DNA from 3 places in the Microbispora sp. NBC_01389 genome. Region 1 is predicted to be linked to each of the others. Evidence: riboswitches for the same ligand, from Rfam matches in the RefSeq annotation. Region 1 holds a riboswitch; each other region holds the start of a gene.

Region 1 (6,102 bases):
GCACGAGTCGCGGCGGCGGTGATCGACCGGCCCGACGGCGTCGGCCTCTCCGACGCCGTTGTCGAGGCCATCGTGGATCAGTACACCGCCTCGGACGCACCCGGCCAGGAGGCGCTGCTGCTGGTCACCACCCGCCCCGCGCTGCGTGACGCGTTCATCGACACCACCACCGCGATCGAACGTCCCCTCACCGAGGCCATCGCCGAGCGTCTCGGCGATGGCGACCCGCACACCGCACGGGTGCTCGCGGCGAGCGTGACCGCCGCGGTCCGCGTGGCGATCGAGCAGTGGCTGCAGACGACTGTCTCGTCCTTCACGGCCGGCGGGCTCGTCGTGCCGTCCGGCTCGCTGCCGGACCTCCTGCGCGCCGCGCTCGCACCCCTCACACCCGCACTCGACGCCGCGGAGCAACGAGCACTCCGCCACCGGCATCGGTGAAATCGAGATCCGGCCGGTGGTGCTCGAGCCCGCCGAGTACGCCGCGCTGAGTCCGTAACGCGAGGACTACCCGCGGACGCAGATTGAGCACCGATTAGGTTTCCGCGCCGCGCCCGTCTGTACGTGTGAGATCGACTCACGGGAGGCTGGCACGATGCGGAAACTGATCTTCGCCATGAACGTGACCCTGGACGGCTACATCGCCGCGACCGGCGACGACATCGGCTGGAGTGGGGGTGAGGGACCGGACTCATCGCCGAGCGCCGAGCTGTTCCAGTGGTGGCTCGACCGGGAGCGGGCGAACGAGATGTTTCTGTACGGGCGCAAGCTGTGGGAGGCGATGAGCTCCTACTGGCCGACCGGCGACCAGCGGCCCGACGCCACCCCGGCGGAGATCGAATACGCGCGGAACTGGCGGGACACGCCGAAGGTGGTGTTCTCGTCGACGATCGACAAGGTCGACTGGAACACCCGCCTGGTCACCGGCGACGCGGTCGCCGAGATCACCCGGCTCAAGGCCGGGGACGGCGGCCCGATGGGCATCGGCGGCGCGACGCTCGCCGGGGCGGCCATGCGGGCCGGGCTGATCGACGAGTACGCGCTGGTCACCGTGCCGGTCCTGGTGGGCGGCGGCACGCCGTTCTTCACCGCGCTGGACAGCTGGGTGCACCTGAACCTGGTCGAGACGCGGACATTTCCCGGTGGCGTGGTGCTGACCCGATATGAAGCGAGGCGATGAGCACGGGCCGAATGCTCGGCGCGTGAGGCCAGGTCGAAATCCTTCTGGCGTGCTCACCGTGACCCTCGGCGATGAGGGCGACGTCGTCGTCGATCGTGACGATGATCTTCGGGGTATGCAGATGCCCCGCCGGCAACGCCGGCGGGGCGGTGGTGTTCGCGTCGCCGCGTTGGTGCTCAGCCGGCCGGGGTGCTCATTCGGCGGTGGCTTCGGCGACGGCGACCCGTGCGCTGGACTCATCGACGATGGGGCCTTTGCCTGACGGCAGTGTCGGGGGCAGGCCCAGCCATGGTTTGCCGGTCGCGTCGAATCCGGTGAGCTCGGCGAGCTTCCCGTCGACGATGTGCAGGACCGCGATGTTGAACAGCCGGTATTCCGGGTCGTCGGGGGTGCGGAGGTACAGCACGGCGGCAGGCATGCGGTTGACCGTCGTGGGGATGCAGCGCCAGTCGTCGTGGCCGCGCTGGAAGAGCCCGCCGGAGACCCAGCCGTCCACCGCGTCCCTGGCCGTGACGATCAGAGTGCCGGGCAGCATCGCGAAGCGCAGGTCGTCGCGCAGCAGGGCCGTCAGCCCGTCGAGGTCGTTGCGCTCATGGGCGTCCATATACGACTTCACCACGCCGCGCTCGTCATCCGACAGCTCGTGCGTGGCAGGGCTCCGCCAGTCGAGGCGGCGGTCGGGCAGCTGCTCGCGCATCGTCACGCGCGCCCGCTGCAGTGCGCTGGTCACCGATGCGACGGTCAGCTCGAGGGCGTCGGCGGCCTTCGACGCCGGCCAGCCGAGGACATCGCGCAGGATGAACACCGCCCGCTGCCGCGGCGGCAGGTGCTGGACGGCGACGATGAACGCCAGCTCGATCGTCTCCCGAGCCACCACCGATTCCTGCGGGTCCTCCGGGAGCATCCGGTCCGGGTAGGGCTGCAGGTAGCGCACTTCCGAGCCCGCGCCCGGCAGTCCGGCAGGCACGGGTGTGCGGTCGTTGCGCTTCTCCAGGAAGTCGAGGCAGGCGTTCGTCGCGATCCGGTACAGCCAGGTCCGCAGCGCGGCATGGCCCTTGAACGACTCCCGCTTGTTCCATGCCCGCAGGAACGTCTCCTGCGTCATGTCCTGGGCGTCCTCGTAGTTCGCGAGCATCCGGTAGCAGTGCACCTGCAGCTCACGCCGGTAGCGCTCCGTGACGAGCGCGAACTGTGCCGCGTCGTTCGAGCGGGCCGCCGCGATGAACGCGGCCTCGTCGTCGGCTGGCGGTCTGGCGTCGGTCATGGTCGTCAATCCTTCCGCGGATGGCGAGGGGCTACCAGAACCGACGACGTGGCGGAGGATTTCCGATCGGTGAAGCCGTCCGTGCCGTCTGAACCCGGCGGCGCTCGAGGAGCTGACGAGCTGGATAGACACCTACCGGCTGACCCACGAGGGGCAGTTCCGGCGCCTCGACGACGTACTTGGCGAGACAGGGGAGCAGAAATCATGATCGAGAACCCGACCACCATCACGGCCCAGCCCGGCAGCCCGTTCATCGAGGTCGTCCGCGACTTCGACGCGCCGCCCGCGCGGCTCTTCCGCGCGTACACCGACCCCGAGCTGGTCACCCGCTGGCTCGGCCCGCGGGACGTCGAGATGCGCCTGGTCGAGTACGACGCGCGCCCGGGCGGGACGTACCGCTACGTGCACCGCGACACCGAGGGCGACGAGCACGTCTTCCACGGCGTCTTCCACACCGTCAGCCCGGGCGAGCGGATCATCCAGACTTTCGAGTACGAGGGCACGCCCGGTGTCGTCAGCCTCGATTCGGCGACGTTCGAGGATCTCGGCGGACGTACCCGGCTGTGGACCCGTTCGGTGTTCCCGACCGTCGAGGCACGGGACGCCATGATCGCCGGCGGGATGGAACGCGGCGTCGTCGACTCGATGGACCGCCTCGGCGAACTGGCCCACGACCAGGGCGAGGACCGCCCGGAGACCGGGCCGGTCGTCCTGGACATCACGATGTCGCTGGACGGGTACGTCACCGCGCCGGGCGCCTGCCCCGAGCATGGGCTGGGGGTGGGCGGGGAGATCCTGCACGCCTGGGTGAAGGACGAGCGGACGCCGCGCGACGCGGAGATCCTCCGGAAGTCCTTCACCGACACCGGAGCGGTCATCATGGGCCGGCGCACCTTCGACGTCGTCGACGGGCCCAAGGGATGGAACGACGAGGTGGGCTACGGCCACGACCAGGACCAGATCGCCGCCCCGCCCGTCTTAGTCGTCACCCACGCGCGGCCCGGGAAGGTGCGGCTGGGCGAACGGTTCCACTTCGTCACCGACGGCCTCGGCAGCGCCGTGGAGAAGGCGCGCGCCGCCGCCGGCGGCAAAGAAGTCGTGATCATGGGAGGCGGCGTGATCGCGGACCAGTTCCTGCGCGCCGGCGAGGTGGACGTCCTCCGGATCCACCTCGCCCCCCTCATCCTCGGCGGCGGCACGTCGCTGTTCCCCGAGGGCATGCCCGGGTCCCTGCGGCTGGAGCCGCTCGGCTCCGTGTCCACCCCGGCCGCCGAGCACCTGACCTACCGTGTGATCAAGTGAGGGAAGGGCGCAGGGCCGGGGGTGTCCAGTCCCACAGGGGACCGAGCGTGCGCGGCGCGAGGCGCGACGGGCACGGAAGTGCCGGCGGCCAGGACGACCGCGTCTTCGATCGACTGGCCGGCGCCCTGACCGCGATCGGGGCTCATGGCGTGGGCGGCGTCGCCGAGCAGGGCGATCCGGCCGCTGGTGTAGGCGGGCAGGACTCGATCGTGGGGCTCGCGTCCTCGGAGCCGGGCCGGGGATCGGGAACGTGTTCCGCGATCCCCGGGGCGGGGCCGTCAGGAGGCGAGTTCGGCGGGGTAGACCGGGTAGCCGTACCCGGCGACCTGCCAGGCGGGGCGGGTGCGGGCCTCGACGGCCCCGTTACCGGTGTTGCCCTCAACGGTGCGGATGGTGCCGTCACCGTTGTCCTTGACGACGAAGCCGACGTGCTTGATGTCGCCGATGGCCTTGCTGCCGCTCCAGCTGAAGAACACCACGGCCCCGGGCTTGGGCGTACGGCCCCAGCGGCCGTGCTCGGCGAACCAGCGGGCGTGCTCCACGGTGTAGGCGTCGGCGCCCATCACCGGCTGGATGCCGAGCCGCTGGCCGACCCAGGAGACGAACATGTCGCACCAGGGGGCGTTCTCGTAGTCCCCCAGCGCCCCGCCGTCCCGCGCCAGGGTCTCCAGGGCACGCGGGCTGGTCATGTACCACTCCTGGAACTTGGTCCCACCGCCGGCGGCGTTCTCGCTGATGCCGACCTGGCTCGCGGCCAGCTTGATGACGTCCTGAGGGCCGACCTTGGGCAGCCGGGCGGCGATGTCGGTCAGGGACGGCGCCGCCGCGGCCGCGGCGGCCGGGGCCTTTCCGGAGACCGGGTTGTCCGCCGCCTGTGCGGCGGGCGGGGTGATCGCCACGGCCGAGGCGAGGACTCCGCCGGCCAGGGCCGTGCGCAGACAGGTCGTGAGGGCGTGCATGATGGGCGGACTCCCTTTGCTTCCATGCCACCGACCGGGTTAGCTGACGGGTTCGGGCTGGAAGTCGCCCTACGGCAGGTATGCCGATTCACCCCAGGAAGAGGTTGGGTCCCCGGTTCCGCTCACGCGGATTAGGCGGCCGGGCGGCAGGCCGGGATCGGCCGGCCGCGTCGGTGTGAGGTGGGCTTTCTTGACCACTGAGATGAGCAAGTACGCCCCGAGTTGCTCAAAAAGTAATAGACAAGCCCAAACCGGTCAAGTGATGACAAGACGGGTTTTACCTGGCGAGATGTCAGCCGAGCGGGCGCAGAGGGCGGGTTCGCCCGCCCCACCGGGGATGCCGCGCTCCCCTCCTTCCCTGCGTTCACACCCCTGTTCGCTCAGAGCGAACGCACCTCGCTCACCTGGGCAGACGTACGGTGACCGTCAGGCCGCCCTCCGGCCGGGCCCGGGCGTCGGCCGTGCCGCCGTGCGCGACCGCGATGGCGCGGACGATGGACAGGCCGAGCCCGGCGCCGCGGGCCGACCGGATCCGGTCGCCGCCGTGCCGCCGGAAGGGCTCGAACAGGTCGCCGACCTCGTACGGCGGCACCGGCGGCCCGGTGTTCTCCACCGTCAGGCACGCCCCGGCGTCGTCCTCGCGCAGGCGGACCCAGACCTCCCCGTCCCGCACGTTGTACTTGACGGCGTTCTCCAGCAGGTTGACCAGGCAGCGTTCCAGGAAGAGCGGGTCGCCGTGCGCGACCGCCGGGTGCAGGTCCTCGTGGACCGTGACCTTCCCGCGGCGCGGCTGCGGGCCGATCTGCTCCATCGCCGTACGGACGACCTGCCGCAGGTCCACCGGCCTGCGGACGGTGATCTCCTGTTCCGACTGCGCCAGCATGAGCAACCCGTCGATCAGCCGCTCGTACCGGGCGGTGGCGCCCAGCAGCGCCCGCGCCAGCGCCTTGAGGTCCTCCGACGCCGCGGGCTCCTCCAGCGACACCTCCAGCACCGTGCGGTTGACCGCCAGCGGGGTGCGCAGTTCGTGGGAGGCGCTGGCGATGAAACGGCGCTGGGCGTCGAAGACCCGGTGCAGCCGGTCGAGCATCGCGTCGAAGGTGTCGGCCAGCCGCTTGACCTCGTCCTGCGGGCCGCGCAGGGCGATCCGCTCGTGCAGGGTGCTCTCCGACAGCCGCTGCGCGGTCTCGGTCACCCGGTCGAGCGGGCGCAGCGCGCGGTCGGCCACCAGGTATCCCAGCACCACCGCGACCACCCCGACCAGGATCATCACGATCAGCGACGACCGGAGCACCTCGTCCAGCACGTCGGCGGCGCCCTGCTCGACGTCGGTGCGCACGCGCCGCGCGATCCCGTCGGCGCCGAGCGCGCCGCCCGGCAGGGTCTGAGCGGACAGGGTC
Region 2 (6,102 bases), 3.2 Mb from region 1:
GGGGCGGCCGTTCGCCCGGCCGGCATGAGGAGAGCGACGCATGACCTTCGTGAAGGACGTCGAGGCCCGCGGGATGCACCACTGCGAGACGACGGCGCTGGGGGTGCTGTTACGGCACGAAGGCCTCGACCTGTCCGAGCCCATGCTGTTCGGGCTGGGGTCGGGCCTGTCCTTCGTCTACTGGGACGCCAAGGCCATGCCGGTCCCCTTTCTCGGGGGCCGGGTCAAGCCGTTCGAGCTCACCAGGAACCTGACCGCCCGGCTGGGGCTGACGCTGGTGGCCGAGGAGACCACCTCGTCGCGCAGGGCGTGGGAGAACGTGGCCGCGTCCGTCGACGCGGGCCGGCCGGTCGGCCTCCAGCTCGACTGCTACCACCTGGACTACTTCCGCACCAAGGTGCACTTCGGCGGTCACGTCGTCGCGATGTACGGCTACGACGAGCACGAGGTCTACCTGGTGGACACCGGCAGGCAGGGCGGAGCGGTGCGCACCAGCCGGGCCGGCCTCGCCAGGGCACGGGCCGAACGCGGCCCGATGACCGCCAGGAACCGGTCCTTCACCATCACCGTGCCGGAGCGCCCGCTCTCCTGGCAGGACCAGATCATCCCCGCCGTCAGGGACTGCGCCGACGCCTTCCTCGCCGCTCCCATCGCGAACCTGGGCTACCGGGGCATCGAGAAGGCCGGCAGCCGGGTGCCCGGATGGCTGCTCCGCGCCGCCGAGCCGCGGCGGGACCTGCCGCAGGCCGCCCTCCTCATGGAGCGGGGCGGCCCGGCGGCCTGTTCCGCGCCCTCTACCGGAATGCGGGCCAGTGCTCCGTCCTTCAGGCCGGGGGTGAAGGCCCGCGCGGGAGTGCCCGCTAGGGCGCGAACGTGCCTTCACCCGCAGGTCACAGTGGGCGTTGCCGCTGCTCGATGTACTGCTTGTTCGCCGTTGAACTCCCGACGTTCGACCTCGAAGTCGGCGCAGACCTCGCGCATGAGTTCCTCGTATCGGGCCGGCATCGGGCCGGTGAAAGCCCCACGCCGGTACTTCGTCACGCACACCACGTGGGCGTGGAGGGTGTGGACACCATGGCGTTCGATGCGTACATCGGGGTCACTCAGGGTGTGGATTCCATCACGATGACATAAACCAGAGGGATACGATCAGGGCGTGGAGGTGACCAGGCAGGCTCGTGCGCACGTGGCGCGACTCGACCTGAGCACGGCCCAGGTGGCGGTGCTGGACGGTCAGGCGCACACCGCCCGCGCGCTGTGGAACCTGCTGCACGAGTACGTCACCTTCCGGCAGGGCCGGTTTCCGACGGTGAAGGAGTGCGACACCGCGATCCGGGCGGCCCGCCATGAGATCGACTGGATGGGCCGGCTGCCCGCCCAGGCAGCGCAAGCGGTGCTGAAAACCTACCGGCAGGCGTGGGCGAACTTCTTCGATCCCGGCCACCCCGCCAAACGGCCCACGTTCAAGGCCCGGTTCCGGACCCGGTTGGCGGTGGATGTGCCGCAGGCCCGCGATCTGCAGGTCACGCGGGTGAACCGGCGGTGGGGTGCGGTCAGTCTGCCGAAGGTCGGGCGGGTCCGGTTTCGGTGGACCAGGGATCTTCCCGGCGTCACCAGGGGCGGCCCGGCCGGGCGGATCACCGGCGCGCGGCTGGTGAAGGACGCCTTCGGGTGGCAGATCGTGTTCCGCACCGAAGCAGTGGTCGCGGCGGCCCCGGCCGCCCACCCCGGCCCCGTGGCAGGGGTCGATCGGGGAATCGCCGTCGCTCTGGCGTTGTCGGACGGCACCATGCGCGAGCACGGGCCCTGGCTGCGCGACGGCGAGAAACAACGCCTGCGCCGACTGGAGAAGAAGTCCGCCCGGCAGCGCCGCACTCGCACTCCCGGCCGGCCCACGTCCAAACGGCTGGCCCGCACCTACGACCGGATCGCCCGGCTCCGCGCGACAGCCAAGCGCCGAGCCGTCGACTGGCAGCACCAGACCACCACCGAACTCGCGCGCACCTTCGGCGTGGTCGTGGTGGAAGACCTGACGATCACGAACATGGTCCGCTCCGCCAGCGGCACGATCGACCAACCCGGCCGGAACGTGCGGCAGAAGGCCGGGCTGAACCGCGCCATCACCGGGCAGGCGTGGGGCCGGACCGTCACCCTGCTGGAGTACAAAACCCGTGATCGCGGCGGCCTGATGGTGAAGGTGCCCGCCCCGGGCACGTCGCAGACCTGTCACCGGTGCGGGCACCGTGACTCGGCTTCCAGGGACGGCACCCGGTACTCGTGCGTGAATCCCGCGTGCGGGTGGGCCGGGCACGCCGACACCAACGCCGCGATCAACATACGCAACGCCGCAGGAACCGCGGTGTCAGGACGTGGAGACCTCGGGGCTGCCCGGTCCGCGAAGCGTCAACCCCCGCACGCCGCTTGACCGCGACGCGACGGGAGAATCTCCGGCCTTCAGGCCGGGGAGGAGTTCAACGTGACTTCCTCGACGAGTGCGCCGCACTGATCGGCGACGGCCGCCTCCGCGCCGGACATCGGCTGTACGCCGAGGCCGCCGGTCTGTGGACGGGGGTGTCCACCTTGATCGAGAAGGCGGGGGAGAGCGGTGACGCGGGACACCTGGAGCAGGCCGGCGTCATCCTCCACGATCTCTCGCGCGTGGAGAAGGACGCCATGGAGGTGCTGCGTCAGCTGTAGGGACCCCGGGGCGATCGGGTCAGTTCCTCCGCTGGAGGAGGAGCGTGACGAACCCCAGGACGCCCCGATAACCGCGCAGCCACATGTCGCGGTGCTCCAGCGCCGCCGCGCGAGCGTCGTCGGCGTCCGGGCCGGGATGCTCGTTGGCCCAGCGCAGCAGCGTGCCGGTCCAGGACCACTCGTACTCGTCCCATTCGGCCAGGTCGCTGGTGTACCCGTACACCACGTCGAAACCGGCGGCCTCGGCGGCGGCGACGGTGCCGGGCAGGTCGAGGAACTCCGACTTCGTGGCGCCCAGCCGGGTGAGGGCCTCCTCGGTCGGCTCGCGCTCCCAGAACCCCTCGCCGACCAGCGCCAGCCCGTTCGGCCGCAGATAGCGGCGGACGTGCTCGACGGTCGGGCCGAGCCCGCCGAAGGCGTGCGTGGCCCCGACGCAGAGCACCAGGTCGTACTGCTCGGCGACCGGGAAGCCGGCGGCCGGTCGCTCGTGGAACCGGATGCGCTCCCAGACGCCCTGGACCTCGGCCGCGTGCTCCGCCGCCTTGAGCCCGTGCGCGTCGATGTCCACGCCGTCGGCGGTCGCGTCCTGGTAGAGGGCCAGCGCGCGCAGCGTCCAGGCGCCCTCGCCGCAGCCGAGATCGAGGATCCGCGCCCCCTCGGCCAGCCGCGCCCGGCGCAGCAGCCGGGTCACGTTGGCGCCGGAGACCGGTGCGGCGATGGGGTGGTCCCGATGAGCGAGATGGCTGATCAGCTGGCGATCCATGACCCAATCCTTCCGCATCCCTGCACGCTTTCGGCAAGCCGGATTCGCGGCGGCGGGCGGCGTGTCGCCGGCAGGGCCGCCCTCCGGCGGAGACGCCGTCACATGTGACCGGACATCTCCGCCGGGGGTGTCGTCCGCGACGCCGGGGTCACGCTCCGGGGCGTACGGCGGTGACGAAGTTGCTCCGCCAGTAGCCCTTGAGGCGGTCGACCCGGACCACCGCGCCGGAGTGCGGAGCGTTGATCACTTTCTTGTGCCCTATGTACATGCCCACGTGGCCGCCGCCACTGGTGAAGATGAGGTCACCCGGCTTGAGACTCGCCAGGGAGACCTTCTTCCTGACGGCGCTGAGCATGGACCACGTCGTACGCGGGATCTTGACGCCGGCCTTGCGCCAGGCGAACTGGACCAGCCCGGAGCAGTCGAACGCGCGTGGGCCCGTGGCGCCCCACACGTAGGGATCGCCGAGGTGCTTTCTGGCCACCTCGATGGCGTGCTCGGCCTTCTCCTGCTGGAGAGCGGCCTTGGTGAGTTTCGTGTTCACGGAGGCCTCCGCCGTGGTGGCCGTGGTGGCCGCGGCGGTCTCTCCGGCGTACGGGGTGAACGCCGTTACGGGGGGCTCCGGCGGGATGGCCGTCGAGTCCGGGGGCGGGGCCGGCACGGTCCCCGTGACGGCGCCGGCGGGCAGTGCGCCGAAGCCTCCCAGGGAGACGGTGAGCGCTGCGCTACTCAGGGTGACGCAGGCAGCGCGAAGCAGGGTGGTGGGGTTGGCGAACAGGGGATCTCTCCTACGGTCTTCCGCTTGCGCCTACCGGGTTAGCTGACGGATTCGGGCAGGGAAGTCGCCCTACAGCGCTGACGCGCCGATTCACCCCGGACCTTCGGGTCGAAGGTCGATTGGTTCCCCGGCTCCGGGCCTCCTTGCTGCACGGATTCGGCGTCACCGGCGCCCAGGGGGGCGGGAGAGGACATGGCGCCGGTGACAGTGGATGCTCTTTCCGAACACGGACTGCCGGGTTCGTTGGGCAAGGAAACTACCAAGTAACGCCATATTGCCGCAAAGGGTGCAAATGGGATTATGAGCGCATAAAGGGATCATAAAACGAGAAGTCGCAGGTCAGAGTGGTTTCCGGGGTTGCCGAAAGTGACGCGCGTCACACCCTTCCGGGCATGGGCCGGAGCAGCGTGAGATGCGGAACCTTCGCGACGGGACCCGGGAAGCGGCACCCCACAGGGGACGGCACCGCTCCCCGGTGACCTCAGCGGGTCACTGCGTGCGCCAGAACGTGCCGTTCGCCGAGGGGTCGTCGGGGTCACCCTGCGGCACGGTGAAGCCCGCGCCCCACATCGTCGTCGTTCCCGGCCTGCGGGCGACGGAGAACACGACGGCGCCGGTGCCGGGCTTCCGGACGAGCCGGGCTTGTCGCCACGTCGAGCCCGTGACCTGCCACAGAGTGGGGTTCCAGTGCCCCTGCAGGACCCACACGCCGCCCCTGCCGTCCGGCTCGACCCCGGTGTACGGCTGGGCGTCGGCGGCGCCGACGGAGACGGTCCACGACCTGCCGTTCCAGTGCATCACCAGGGTGCGGCCGAAGTTCACGTCGTCACCCTGCTCGTCGGCGCCTTCCCAGCCGACCCCGCCGACGGCCCACACGTTCTTCGACCCCACGACCGCGATGTCCTGGATGGTCACGACGGCGTCCGGCGCGGGAAGGGTGAGGGCCGGCGCCGGGACCAGGGTCCACGACTTCCCGTTCCACCGCATGATCGAGGGCCGGTCGCCCTTGACGCCCGCCGCCCAGGCCACGCCGGTCTTGTACGCGTCGACGGCGGAGGCGCGGCCCGGCAGCCGGACGCTCCGCCACGCGGACCCGGTCCAGTGCCTCGCCGCTGGCGCGAGCCTCTGTGCGGATTCGACAAGTAGCATTGCCGGTATGGCAAACGACGACGCCGCGGTCCTGGCCTCCGTGGGCGCGCGGCTGCGGGCCCTGCGCAGGCAGAACGGCAGCACGCTGAGTCGGCTCGCGGAGTCCACCGGCATCTCGGTCAGCACCCTGTCGCGCCTGGAGTCCGGCGAACGCAAGCCCACGCTGGAGCTGTTGCTGCCGCTGGCGCGGGCCTACCAGGTGCCGCTCGACGAACTCGTCGGGGCGCCGCCGGTCGGCGACCCCCGGGTGCGGTTGAAGCCCATCACCCGCTGGGACTCCACGATCGTGCCCCTGACCCAGCACCCCGGCGGGCCGCAGGCGTACAAGATGATCATCTCGGTGGACCGCTGTGAGCCCGAGCCGCGTACGCACGAGGGCTACGAGTGGCTTTACGTGCTCAACGGGAGGCTGCGACTGGTCCTCGCCGAACACGACCTCGTGCTCAAGGCGGGGGAGGCCGCGGAGTTCGACACCCGGCTGCCGCACTGGTTCGGCAGCACCGGCGAGGCGCCGGTGGAGATCCTCAGCCTGTTTGGCACGCAGGGCGAACGCATGCACGTCCGGGCGAAACCCCGCGGCGCGTAGGAGACGCCCGCTGAACCGTCCCGGGGACGCATCGCGGCCCTCCACCGCATCATGGGGCCACCTTCAGGCCGTCAAGGAGCGACGATGCGGTTCGCGCGGTGGTCGAACGCCCTTCTCCTCAATGGTGAG
Region 3 (6,102 bases), 3.2 Mb from region 1:
CCGACCCCGACGACGTCACCGTGGTCGCCACGGGCACCGGCGCGCCGCTCGTCATCGGCGAGGCCCGTACGATCGACGTGCACGAGCCCTGGCTCACGCTCATCGGCCTGCGGCTCGTCTACGTCCGCAACACGTCCTGAAAAACCTGTCCTGACGACTCCCTCGCGTACGGGACCATAGAAGGCAGGATCCCGTTCAGAGAGGACTGACGTGATGGACGCCGACTGGGTGGCGCGTTTCGCCGACGAGGTCATCGCCGAGGCCGAACGGCGCGCACCGGGCAAACCCGTCGTCTGCGCGTCCGGCCTCAGCCCCTCCGGCCCGATCCACCTGGGCAACCTGCGCGAGGTCATGACCCCGCACCTGGTGGCCGACGAGATCAGGCGGCGCGGGCACGAGTGCGTGCACATCATCTCGTGGGACGACTTCGACCGCTTCCGCAAGGTTCCCGCGGGCGTCGACCCCTCGTGGAACGAGCACATCGGCAAGCCGCTGACCGCCGTCCCGGCTCCGCCCGGCAGCGAGTATCCGAACTGGGCCGAGCACTTCAAGGCGCCGATGATCGCCGCGCTGGCGGAGATGGGCGTGGATTACCACGGCATCAGCCAGACCGAGATGTACACCTCCGGGGCCTACCGCGAGCAGGTGCTGCTCGCCATGCGCGAGCGGCGGCGGATCGACGCGATCCTCGACCAGTACCGCACCAAGAAGGCCAAGGCCAAGGAGGTCCTGGACGCCGACGAGGCCGCCGCCCTGGAGGGCTCGGGGGCCGCGGGCGAGGACGACGGCTCCGGCGCGGGGGGCTACTACCCCTACAAGCCGTACTGCTCGTTCTGCGACCGCGACCTGACCACGGTCACGTCGTACGACGACGAGACCACCGCGTTGTCGTACACCTGCGTCTGCGGGCACGGCGAGACCGTCCTGCTGTCCGAGCACACCCGCGGCAAGCTGGTGTGGAAGGTCGACTGGCCGATGCGCTGGGCGTACGAGGGCGTGGTCTTCGAGCCGTCGGGCGTCGACCACAGCTCGCCGGGCTCGTCGTTCGTCGTCGGCGGCCAGATCATCCGCGAGGTGTTCGGCGGGCACCAGCCGATCGGGCCGATGTACGCCTTCGTCGGCATCAGCGGAATGGCCAAGATGAGCAGCTCCAAGGGTGGCGTGCCGACCCCGGCCGACGCTCTGTCGATCATGGAGCCCGCGCTGTTGCGCTGGCTGTACGCCCGCCGCCGTCCCAACCAGTCGTTCAAGATCTCCTTCGACCAGGAGATCCAGCGGATGTACGACGAGTGGGACACGCTGACCAGGAAGATCGCGGACGGGACGGCGCTACCGGCCGACCGGTCGGCCTACCGCCGGGCGTCCAGCACGGCGTCCGCGCCGCTGCCCGAGACGCCGCGCCGGCTGCCGTACCGGACGCTCGCGTCGGTGGTCGACATCGCGACCGGCCACGAGGAGCAGACGCTGCGCATCCTGCGCGCCTTCGACCCGGAGATCGGCGGGCTGGACGAGCTGCGGCCGCGGCTCGACCGCGCCCGGCACTGGGTGAACACCTACCTGCCTCCCGAGGACCGCACGCAGGTGCGCGAGACGCCCGACAAGGAGCTTCTCGACACGCTCGGCGAGGGGGAGCGGGAGTCGCTGCGCCTGCTGCTCGACGGTCTTGACGACCACTGGTCGCTCGACGGCCTGACGACGCTCGTGTACGGCGTGCCGAAGGTGCTGGCCGGGCTGGAGATGGACGCCAAGGCGGCGACGCCGGAGCTGAAGGCCGCCCAGCGCGCGTTCTTCGCCCTGCTCTACCGGCTGCTCGTCGGCCGTGACACCGGCCCGCGCCTGCCCACGCTGCTGCTGGCGGTGGGCCGCGACCGGATCCGCGAGCTGCTCGACCCGGGTCGCACGGCCTGACCGCCCTGCCCGCTGTGTTCCACGTGGAGGACGTGGAGGCCGCCAGGGAGGCGGATGACCGGCGGCCCGCCGCCGCACCTTGACGGCCTTCGGCAAAGGCGTTTACCGTCCCTGGAGGGTGGGCCGACGAATCATCGTCGTGGGGGAGGGCGGACGATGGGTTATCCGGAGGTCGTCTACCGTGGTGAGGACCTCGCCACGGACCTTGAGCGTGCCGGTCTCACCGAGGAGGATCTACTGCTGCTCGCCGAGCTGGCGAAGGGTGTGACCGCCGACCGGGTGGGCCGCAGCCTTGACGTCAGCGGCCGTACGGTGCGGCGGCGACTGCGCTGCATCTGCGACCGGATCGGCGTGGCGACCGCGATCGAGGCGGTCGCCTGGGCCGCCCGCCGCCGTCTCATCTGAGCACGTTCCGAACTCGTCCGGCCGCGCCCGCGGGCGCGGCCGGAGTACGGTGATCGCGCGGGGTGGGATCGCGCGGGTGGGATCGTGCGGGGTGATCAGTCGGCGACGCGCACCCCGCCCGCGAACGGGCGTCCGGCGATCTTGGCGATGTGGATGACGTCACCGGTGCGCGGCGCGTGGACCATGTAGCCGCCGCCGATGTAGAGGCCCACGTGGTGCAGGTCGGAGTAGAAGAACACGAGGTCGCCGGGGCGGAGCTGCGCCGTGGAGGAGATGTGGGTGCCGGCCGTCCACTGGTCGCCTGTGTAGTGGGGCAGGCTGATGCCGACGGACTGGTAGGCCGCCATGACCAGGCCAGAGCAGTCGAACGAGCGCGGTCCCTCCGCACCCCAGACGTACGGCTTGAGCTGCTGCGCGAGGGCCCAGCGCGCCGCCTGGGCGGCCTTGCCGTCACCCACGATCGGGAACGACATCCGCCTGCGCGTCTCGGTGCCGACCTCCCGCGAGACCTGCCGGTAGAGGCTGCTCTCGGTCTTCGTGATGAGCTTCGTGATCGTGTCCCGCCGCGTGTCGAGGGCGTTCAGCAGCTTCCTGACCTCGCTCTGGCGGGCGGCGGCGCTGGACTTGGCCCGGGCGGCGGCGTCCATCGCCTTGCTGACCTCGGCGACCTCCTGGCTCTGCTGTAACTCCAGCGCGTACGTCGTGGAGGCCTGGTCGAGGTACTGCCGCGGATCGGTGGACTTGACGAGCACCAGGGCGTTGCCGAGCCCGTTGGTCATGTAGGAGTGCTGGGCGAGGGCGCTCGCCTTCTGCCGGCGGGTGGCCAGCTCGGCCTCGCTCTTGGCGAGGTTCTTCTTGGCGAGATCGGCGGACCGCTCGGCCGCCTTCAGGCGTACGCGCTCGCCGTTGTACTGCTCGGTGAGGGTCTCGATTTCGCTGTAGAGGTTCTCCACCTCCGCGGCGAGCTCCTTGAGGCTCGGCTTCGGGTCGGCGGTCGCGCGGACCACCGGAGCGCCGAATGTGACCGCGGCGAGCGCGACTCCGACGAGGGTGAACCGCCGGATGGCACCCGGACCGGCCGGGCCGGCTCCGGGCCGTCGGCGACGGGCGTGCCTGCCCGCCTGCCGTCCTCCACGCATGCGCAACCGAGCTCCTCTCCCATAGGTGCTCCCGCACCGGCCGGCGTCGTCGCGACGGGCCGTGTGGCGGGGCACTGCCGAGCGCCTGCCGGGTTAGCTGACGGGTTCGGGCCGGAGCAGCCCTACCTTGCGGATTCACCCCTGGACGATCCGAACCTGAACCGATCCTGATCCCGTGGATTGGGTCCCCGGCTCCTCTCCGCACCCGGCGCCCGACAGGGTCCGGACACCGGCGCTTTGAGGATTCGGCGCCCGATCGTCGAGAGTGCTCACGACGATCGGCATCGTCGCTGGACATTAGTGCACCCTGAGTTGTTGCTCAACCAGAACTCGCAAACCCGTCTACGTTTGACAACCAAATGATCACGGCCGGGTCACGAGTTGATCAGCGATACGGGTGGGTCTACCTGGGTTTGTGGTGCTTTGTGGCCGTCTGAGGTGCTGGTCGGACAGAGGGAAAATCGATGCGGAGCCGAACGTGCGTTCCGGCGGCCGAGCCGGCGCCGATCCGTATCCCGGTGGCTACAGACCGTCAGGCGTGATGTCGGACGGACCGTTTGGGATTGACCGTAAATCGGAGCCTGCCCTCGTCGATCCCCGGGCCACGCGCGGGGGCCGAAGGCGGCGGGAGGGGCACTAGGCTGGCCGTTCATGGAGCAGGTCGCCGCGCAGACACCGAGCGGATCCGGCGCCCGGGGCGTGGTGGTGCGCCGGGCCAGGACCCCGGACGTCAGGGAGATCCGCCGCCTCGTCGACGCGTACTCGGGCGTCGGGCCGCGCCTGCTGAAGAAGAGCACGGTCACGCTGTACGAGGACGTCCAGGAGTTCTGGGTCGCGGAGATCGACGGGGAGGTCGTCGGCTGCGGCGCGTTGCACGTGCTCTGGGAGGACCTGGCCGAGATCAGGACGGTCGCGGTGGATCCGGCGGCGCGCGGAGGAGGCGTCGGCCACCGGATCGTCGCCGAGCTCATCGACGCCGCGCGCGGCCTCGGCGTGCGCAGGGTCTTCTGTCTCACGTTCGCCGTGAAGTTCTTCGCCCGCCATGGTTTCGCCGAGATTCAGGGCACTCCCGTGTCTCCCGAGGTGTACGCGGAACTCCTCGCGTCGTACGACGAGGGCGTCGCCGAGTTCCTCGACCTGGAGCACGTCAAGCCGAACACGCTGGGAAACACGCGAATGCTGCTGCATCTCGATCGCCATTGAGTCATAATGCCGACATTGGTGGCTGATCTTGACGCTGGTGGTCAGCCACTGCAAAGGTGACTGTTGATACGCGTGTCGCTACTTTTAGCGATATCAGCGTGTGCTACTGAGATGCGGCGCATGCGTCTTCGAAACGAGGTGACACGGTGGGCACCGGACAGCCGCCGTACCCCCAGGACGAGTCGGACGGGACGCCACCGCCGCCCTCGAACCACGGGTACAACACGGACAGACCTTCCCAGGACTACGACCCCGAGGCCACGGTCGTCGGCTATCGGGCACAGCAGACGGGTCCGCAACAGACGCCCGGCCAGGACCCCGCCCAGGGCGGCTACGGTCAGCAGCAGGGCTATGGCCAGCAGCATGGTCAGCAGGCGCCGCAGCAGGGCTACGGTCAGCAGCAGTACGGTCAGCCGTCGCAGGGCGGGTACGGCCAGCAGCAGGGCTACGGCCAGGAGACCGGCCCGCAGGGTTACGGCCAGCAGCATGGTCAGCAGGCGCCGCAGCAGGGCTACGGTCAGCAGCAGGGCTATGGCCAGCCCTCGCAGGGTGGCTATGGCCAGCAGCAGTACGGTCAGCCGTCGCAGGGCGGGTATGGCCAGCAGCAGGGCTACGGCCAGGAGACCGGCCCGCAGGGTTACGGTCAGCAGCACGGTCAGCAGGCGCCGCAGCAGGGCTACGGCCAGCAGGCCGGCCCGCAGGCTTACGGTCAGCAAGGCTACGAGCAGCAGGGCTACGAGCAGCAGGGCTACGAGCAGCAGGGCTACGGCGGTCAGCAGGGTCAGCCGACGGGCGGCTACGGTCAGCCGTCCCAGGGGGGCTACCAGCAGTACGGGCAGCAGACCGGCCCACAGGCGTCCGGCTCGCAGGCCTACGGTCAGCAGGGCTACGAGCAGCAGGGCCACGGCCAGCCTGGCTACGGCCAGCCCGGTTACGGGCAGCAGGGTTATGACCAGCAGGGCTATGGTCAGCAGCAGTACGGCCAGCCCGGCTATGGCGGTGGGCAGGCCGCGCCGGGGTACGGCCAGCCCGCCTACGGGCAGTCGTACGCGCCGCAGGGGGCGATCCCGCCCGGCGCGCCGGCCCCGCTTGCGGAGTGGTGGCAGCGCCTCCTCGCCCGGCTGATCGACGGTTTCGTCATCGGGGTCCCCTACGCGATCCTCAACGCCGTCATCTGGAGTGTGGTCTTCACGCCCGCCGCCTTCGACCTGACGAAGGGCGTGACGACCCTGGAGAGCGGCGCCTTCCTGGCCACGCTGCTCGTGTCGGTGCTGGCGGGCGCCGTGATGGCCGTCTACGAGTTCTTCATGCTGCGCTCGCGCGGGCAGACCCTCGGCAAAATGGCGATGGGCATCAAGGTCGTCCCGGTCGGGGGAACGCTGGACGCGGCGGGGCTCCCCCAGGACGTGGCGCTCAAGCGCGCCGGAGTGATCTACGGCTTCCAGTT

The links. A riboswitch is a leader RNA that binds a small molecule or an ion and turns the genes downstream of it on or off. The one in region 1 is predicted to bind cyclic di-AMP.
Region 2: it holds a riboswitch for cyclic di-AMP, as region 1 does, so the genes downstream of both, OG344_RS11680 (C40 family peptidase) here and OG344_RS25740 (CHAP domain-containing protein) in region 1, are expected to answer to the same signal.
Region 3: it holds a riboswitch for cyclic di-AMP, as region 1 does, so the genes downstream of both, OG344_RS07130 (NlpC/P60 family protein) here and OG344_RS25740 (CHAP domain-containing protein) in region 1, are expected to answer to the same signal.

The regions. Positions count from the first base shown of each region.
Region 1 is NZ_CP109552.1:5,813,078-5,819,179, forward strand. It holds gene OG344_RS25715 (TetR/AcrR family transcriptional regulator) at 1-438, shown strand, start outside; gene OG344_RS25720 (dihydrofolate reductase family protein) at 593-1,177, shown strand; gene OG344_RS25725 (RNA polymerase subunit sigma-70) at 1,371-2,441, opposite strand; gene OG344_RS25730 (SRPBCC domain-containing protein) at 2,646-3,743, shown strand; gene OG344_RS25735 (FAD-dependent monooxygenase) at 3,725-3,943, opposite strand; gene OG344_RS25740 (CHAP domain-containing protein) at 4,022-4,702, opposite strand; cyclic di-AMP (ydaO/yuaA leader) riboswitch at 4,716-4,850, opposite strand; gene OG344_RS25745 (sensor histidine kinase) at 5,103-6,102, opposite strand, start outside.
Region 2 is NZ_CP109552.1:2,579,326-2,585,427, forward strand. It holds partial or broken gene OG344_RS11655 (BtrH N-terminal domain-containing protein) at 74-712, shown strand; gene OG344_RS11660 (transposase) at 880-1,050, opposite strand; gene OG344_RS11665 (RNA-guided endonuclease InsQ/TnpB family protein) at 1,157-2,425, shown strand; gene OG344_RS11670 (DUF4872 domain-containing protein) at 2,422-2,697, shown strand; gene OG344_RS11675 (SAM-dependent methyltransferase) at 2,717-3,460, opposite strand; gene OG344_RS11680 (C40 family peptidase) at 3,609-4,004, opposite strand; cyclic di-AMP (ydaO/yuaA leader) riboswitch at 4,251-4,410, opposite strand; gene OG344_RS11685 (hypothetical protein) at 4,728-5,387, opposite strand; gene OG344_RS11690 (helix-turn-helix domain-containing protein) at 5,395-5,973, shown strand.
Region 3 is NZ_CP109552.1:1,601,130-1,607,231, reverse strand. It holds gene OG344_RS07145 (type III pantothenate kinase) at 1-140, shown strand, start outside; gene lysS (lysine--tRNA ligase) at 214-1,908, shown strand; gene OG344_RS07135 (LuxR C-terminal-related transcriptional regulator) at 2,065-2,313, shown strand; gene OG344_RS07130 (NlpC/P60 family protein) at 2,409-3,452, opposite strand; cyclic di-AMP (ydaO/yuaA leader) riboswitch at 3,520-3,673, opposite strand; gene OG344_RS07125 (amino-acid N-acetyltransferase) at 4,104-4,655, shown strand; gene OG344_RS07120 (RDD family protein) at 4,802-6,102, shown strand, end outside.